One region of the Shewanella sp. NFH-SH190041 genome, then DNA from elsewhere that is predicted to be linked to it. Evidence: predicted binding sites of a transcription regulator. Region 1 holds the regulator's gene; the other holds the start of a gene.

Region 1 (3,407 bases):
CAGCTGTTGCTGGTATGCCATCAATACTGACAGCTCCTGCTGCCATAGCTCACCAGCATCTGCTAACGCCAATAGTTGATACAGCTGATTGGTGGTTGTGCCCGCCGCAGAGACTACCACCCAATCCGAGCTTTCTCCTTGCGTCAGCAAAATATGGGCAACCCGGCGGTAACCATCGGCATCAGCCAGACTAGAGCCACCAAACTTATGTAACTGGGCCGGAACCTTTCCGCTAGCAGCGTCATTTACTGTGCTGTTTGCTTGACATGTCATGACGCATCATCTCCCTGAGTCACCGCTGTCAGTGCCTGTTGGATATCCGCCAACAAATCATCACTGTGTTCTATGCCCACAGATAACCGAATTAGTCCATCACTGATACCGGCACAACGCCGCTGTTCCGGGGTCATCGCTCTGTGGGTCATACTGGCCGGGACAGCGACCAGACTTTCCACTCCACCGAGACTTTCCGCTAATGAAAACAGTTTAAGCGCAGCAACAAAACGCCCAGTACTCGCCGCACCGCCTTGTAACTCAAAACTGATCATGCCGCCGAAACCACGCTGCTGACGCTGAGCAATCCCATGGCCAGGATGCTGTACTAACCCGGGATAATAAATATGGCTAACCGCCGGATGTGCCTGCAACGCTGCCACAATCAGCGAGGCATTATGTTGGTGCTGGGACATACGCAAAGACAGGGTACGCAGCCCGCGCAAAGTAAGATACGCATCCAGCGCCCCCCCGCTTAATCCTAAAGTGTTGGCATTCCACAACAGCTCTTCACTCAACTCAGGCGTCTTAGCAATGACAGCCCCGCCAATGACATCGCTGTGGCCATTGATATATTTGGTGGTGGAGTGGATCACCATATCTGCGCCAAGTAATAAAGGTTGCTGCAACACTGGAGTAAGAAAAGTATTATCCACCGCCACCCGGCAACCCTGCTGCTTGGCCTGCTGACAAATAGCGGCAATATCAACAATACGCAGTAACGGGTTAGAGGGCGTCTCCAGCCAGATCAGCCCCGGAGATGCAGCCAACGCTTGGGTCAGAGCCTCGGTATCTGTCATATCGACCACTTGCAGACGAAACTGGCCTTTGCGCGCCAAATGCTGAAATAGCCGTAAACTACCGCCATAACAATCATGGGGAACTAACAACAACTCCTCTGCAGACAGCACACTGACCGCCAAGTGCACCGCCGCCATCCCACTGGCAGTAATCACACCGCTATGACCAGATTCCATCTCAGCTAGCGCTATCGCCAACTGCTCTCGGGTCGGATTAGCTGAACGGCTATAGTCAAAAGCGCCAGGAGTTTGTGGATCGGCAAAGCTGTAATTACTGCTAAGGTAAATGGGGGGGACAACGGCGCGGTGCTGCAAGTCAGTTTCAATTCCCTGTCTGACCGCCGTGGTTGCGGTATGCTGTTGAGTCATCCTGTCACTCCTGCCTGCTATTTCAGATGGCTAGACGTCTAAACTAGACTAGGCGGGTTACCCAGGTCAAGAAAAAAGACGGCTGGACGTCCAAACATCAAGAATTCTATTTGCATTCATCCCGTTTTCGCCGCAATAATTTGACTGTAAAAAGTAAGTGTTTAAAATCGGCTGCGAATTACAGAATCAACAGGTGAGTCAATGACTGAGTGGAATGGCGACTATATCAGCCCTTATGCAGAGCATGGTAAAAAGAGTGAGCAGGTAAAAAAAATTACCGTATCCATTCCCTTGAAAGTACTGAAGGTGTTAACTGATGAACGCACCCGTCGTCAGGTCAACAACCTGCGTCATGCCACCAACAGCGAACTCCTTTGCGAAGCCTTTCTACATGCCTATACCGGCCAGCCGTTGCCAAATGATCCAGATTTGGCCAAAGATAGCCCTGACAGTATTCCTGCTGAAGCAAAAAGGCTTATGACCGAAATGGGTATTGAATGGGAAGAGATGGAATAATCTCGAGCTGAATTAAACAAAAAGCCCGGTTATGCCGGGCTTTTTGTTGTTATAACAACACCACTATTTCTATTTAGAAATAAAAAGCACTTTGTAATACCACCCCAGCAGCATCTTCATCACCCAGCATACCGGTAATATCCAAATTGACCGTATTGCCAATTAATACGCCGGCCCCCAGTGAATACAACGTCATACCACCTTGCTCCAAATCGCGGCGGTATCCCCCGCGCAATGCCAGCCATGACCAAGGCCGATATTCTCCGCCAAGACGCCAAAATTGCTGTCCCGGTTCACCGGCAAAACGCTTTTGGCTACTTAAATCAATATCAGAGCTTAAGCTAGCATGCTGCCAATCATAAGCCACCCCAGCCTGATAAACCGGCTTGACCTGAAATGTAAACTGCTGACCACCATTCACCACTGTCGCCAATGATTGCGATAGCAGATCTCGACCGGTTACTGCCACAGTTAATCCCGCCATCGGTTGCAGCGCCAAACCGACATCAAGATTAAACCCTGTCGTTTCAGTACGGTATTTACTGTCACTGAAATCATCACCATCAAAATTATTGGCGCTAACACGATAATGATAGCTATCTAAACGTTGGAATTTAGGCGAAATACCGATAGAAACTGGCATCTCCCCCCACTGCAAAGGCATACTCAGCGCCACACCAAAGTCGGACACAGCGCCAGCTAATACACTGCCGCTAGAGGTCAGGTCTTCAAGCATGGGCGGATTAAGCGGATCAATTTGTGCGAGGTAAGTTAAGTCCGCCGCGCTGATATCTGTAAAACCAACAGCATCAAGATATGTCTGGTAAAACAACCCAACATCAAAACTGAAGCTAGGCAATACCAGTGATAAGCCTACGGCAGCATTAACATTGGCACGATTACCAGCCAGTCCATGCAAATCCGCCAACAACAGATCGCGATTAGTCTCAATAGCCGTGACATCACGATGAGCTATCGCACTGTCCAGCGCATCATAATGATCCTGCAGCAAATCCAATTTATCGACCATATTGTCCCGATCAGCAGCTTCTGCACCAATCATGGGCAGCACCAAGGTTACCTCATCACTGCGATGCAAACTCATTAATGCCGGATTAATCACTGGCGCCCCATCCCGATTAGCTGATGCCAGTGCAGCCCCCCCCATCGCCTGAGTTCGAGCATCAATTCGCTGTGCGCTGGCCGGTAATACCACACCGACACAAACCGCTGTCACCGCAATTGGTAAGCTGTTTTTTTTCATCCATGAATACATAAGTTGTCTCTTGGTTATGGTTTAAAACAGCCTTAACCCTATGCCAGAGAGACAGAAAGCCCAGTCAAAAAAGCGGTAATTAGAATTTATAACGATATAAATCAGTATTTTGTTTCATCTAAAAATGACAACAACTATATCGAAACAGGTTTTTTCATCAGTTTGCGCTGTAA
Region 2 (3,407 bases), 1.2 Mb from region 1:
AAACCACCCTTTGTGGGGCGTCAGCCCCATCGCGACTAAGTCCTGCACCGCCGCATCCAATTGTGCAGGGGTATCCTGCTGCACCACGGCAACCCGGCGGGCAAATTCCCGCCCACTGAACTGACTGATATCCCGTTCATCCAAACGAATACAGCCTGAATCCGGCTGCAAAAAGCGATACAAACAACGCAGCAAAGAGGATTTTCCGGCACCATTGGGCCCAATGATCCCCAGCATTTGCCCGGCTGGAACCGAAAAACTGATGTTATCGAGCAACTGTCGGCCATTGGCTGACCAATTAAGCTGCGCCACTGTCAGCGCAGCCGGAGCCAAGCCACCAGTGTGGGATAAGGGTTGGGGCATATTTTTATCAAATCAGGGGTAATTAATTGACATTATCCGGTTTTTTAACAGTCCGACAATGTCACGACTGACCATAGCCGCCAATCGGTCAGTGTACTGATTATCCAGGCCAATGTAGTCGGGGCCAGAAGCGTCCCTCGTGGCGGATAACACTGATCTGCATGGCGGCTGCATATGGCAATGCCATTGCGGAAAATACCCCAGGCTGCTGGGATAGCCCTAATACATGCCCCATCAGTGACAACATCACGCCACCATGACACACTACCCAGACGGGTGCCTGCGGCGCCAAGCCTTCCGGGGTAAACAGCTGCTGACAGATACGGTCAAACGCCTGTTGAACCCGGCGCTCAAATTGCACAGTAGCTTCGCCATTGGGAGGCGGATTTTGCCAGGGGTCACGGTAAAATGCCGCAAATGCCTCGCTGTCATTTCGCTCAATTTCAGCAAATGTCAGCCCATCCCAATCACCGTAATCCATTTCAGCAAAACCAGCATCTACCGCCAAGGTCACCGCCAATTCAGATGCCTGTTGTGCGGCAAACTCTCGACAGCGGCGGCGGTCAGATGACACGATTAATCCAGGCCGGCCATGGGCCGACATCAATCCATCGACCCGTTTTTGCATCTGCATCCATCCCTGTGGTGACAGTGCCACATCGGTTTGTCCGCGCAGGATTTCCCCACCTTCACAGGCACCGTGACGCAGAAAAATCATTGTCAGTGTATTGCCTCTTGCCATATTGCCTCCGCAGTTGATGCCAAGCGCCACCGAGTAGTGCTGCGCTTTGTTAGCCTTCCAGCTTTTCTTGTAGCAGTTTGTGGGGGCGTTATACAAGGCAGAGGCGTTGAAATGTATGTGCAACCGGATAACCCCGTCATGCCGTAGCAAGAATCACAAATGCTTCAACACAAAACTATTAATAATCATGTGGATACATACAATGTATGGTTTTTAACCACAAACACTTGCTCCAACAAGGACAGGCTGGCTATGATAACAACAAGACCAAATAGACGTCTAAACATCTAAACGGCTTATCTTGGTGTTTTGCACTGCAGTGACAAATCACCATCACGGTCAGGATAAAGGCATCACAAACCACAGCTTACAGGATGTAAACATGGCAGCAGTACAACAGCCCGCTACCCTTCTCAACCTCAAACACGCCAACGACTCGGCTGATAATGCTGTGGGGTGTCGACAGAGACAAAGCCGCACCACAGCGCTACATGCCGCATTAAAACAGCGTATTTTGCTGCTTGATGGCGCGATGGGGACCATGATCCAGCAGCACAAGCTGGAGGAGGCCGATTACCGTGGCGACAGGTTCAGCGATTGGCATTGTGATGTCAAAGGCAACAATGACCTGCTGGTACTGAGTCAGCCACAGCTTATCAGGGATATCCACAAAGAGTACCTGCTGGCAGGCGCCGATATTCTGGAAACCAATACCTTTAACGCCACCACAATCGCCATGGCTGACTATGATATGCAGTCGCTATCGGCAGAAATTAACCGCGAGGGCGCCCGCCTTGCCCGGGAGGTGGCAAATGAGATCACCGCCAAAACCGGTATTCAGCGCTATGTGGCCGGGGTGCTTGGCCCTACTAACCGCACCTGCTCCATCAGCCCGAATGTCAACAACCCGGGCTTTCGTAATGTGCACTTTGATGACCTGGTCGAGGCCTACACCGAGTCCACTACAGCACTGATTGAAGGTGGCGCCGACATCATTTTGGTGGAAACCATTTTCGATACCCTCAATGCCAAAGCCGCGCTGTTTGCCATTGAAGGGGTGTTTGACGCTCTGGGCTTTAAACTGCCGGTAATGATCTCAGGCACCATTACCGATGCCTCGGGCCGCACTCTGACCGGCCAGACAACTGAAGCCTTCTATAATTCGCTGCGCCATATAAACCCAATCAGCGTGGGGCTTAACTGCGCGCTGGGGCCAAAAGAGCTGCGCCCCTATGTAGAAGAGCTGCACCGCATCAGCCAATGCGCCATTTCCGCTCACCCCAATGCCGGGCTGCCCAATGAATTCGGCGGCTATGATGAAACGCCCAAGCAAATGGCGGAAGTGATCAGCGAGTGGGCCGAGGCCGGTATGCTCAATATCGTTGGTGGCTGCTGTGGTACTACCCCTGAGCATATCCGCGTTATCCGCAAGGCCATTGATCACTTTGCTCCCCGCATCGCGCCGGATATCCCGGTTGCCTGCCGCCTCTCTGGTCTGGAGCCCTGCACCATAGAAGCCAACTCCCTGTTTGTGAACGTGGGTGAGCGCACCAATGTCACCGGCTCAGCGCGCTTTTTGAAGCTCATTAAAGAAGGCATGTATGAAACCGCGCTGGAGGTCGCCCGGGATCAGGTGGAGAACGGCGCGCAAATCATCGATATCAATATGGATGAAGGCATGCTCGATGGCGTGGAGGTAATGACCACCGTCCTTAATTTGATTGCCTCTGAGCCGGATATCAGCCGGGTTCCTGTGATGATTGACTCCTCCAAATGGGAAGTGTTGGAGGCCGGCCTTAAGTGCATTCAGGGCAAGGGCATAGTCAACTCTATCTCGTTGAAAGAGGGCGAGGAGATCTTCATCAAGCAGGCCAAGCTGATTAAACGCTATGGTGCCGCTACTATTGTGATGGCCTTCGATGAGACAGGTCAGGCCGATACTCGCGAGCGCAAGGTGGAGATCTGTACCCGCGCCTACAATATTCTGGTCAATCAAGTGGGCTTCCCGCCGGAAGATATCATCTTCGATCCCAACATCTTTGCCATTGCCACGGGTATTGAAGAGCACGACAACTATGCGGTGGACTTTATCGAGGCCACGGCTGAGATTAAGCGTACCTTGCCCCACGCCATGATTTCCGGTGGCGTCTCCAACGTTTCATTCTCCTTCCGCGGCAATAATCCGGTGCGCGAAGCCATTCATGCAGTGTTCCTGTACCACGCCATTAAGGCGGGGATGGACATGGGCATTGTCAACGCAGGTCAATTGGCGATTTACGACGATATCGATAGTGAGCTGAAA

What was found. The regulator MetJ, encoded in region 1, represses methionine synthesis genes. The targets are predictions, from matches to a motif close to TAGACGTCTAGACGTCTA.
Region 2: metH (methionine synthase) is a predicted target of MetJ. The motif match lies at 1,378-1,395, and genes of this name have one in related genera.

What each region holds. Positions count from the first base shown of each region.
Region 1 is NZ_AP026070.1:554,450-557,856, reverse strand. Features, by position in the region: gene metL (bifunctional aspartate kinase/homoserine dehydrogenase II) at 1-273, opposite strand, end outside; gene metB (cystathionine gamma-synthase) at 270-1,442, opposite strand; gene metJ (met regulon transcriptional regulator MetJ) at 1,644-1,958, shown strand; gene NFHSH190041_RS02465 (conjugal transfer protein TraF) at 2,032-3,234, opposite strand; gene NFHSH190041_RS02460 (response regulator transcription factor) at 3,369-3,407, opposite strand, start outside.
Region 2 is NZ_AP026070.1:3,708,222-3,711,628, forward strand. Features, by position in the region: gene NFHSH190041_RS16560 (ABC transporter ATP-binding protein) at 1-363, opposite strand, end outside; gene NFHSH190041_RS16565 (histidine phosphatase family protein) at 464-1,105, opposite strand; gene metH (methionine synthase) at 1,488-3,407, shown strand, end outside.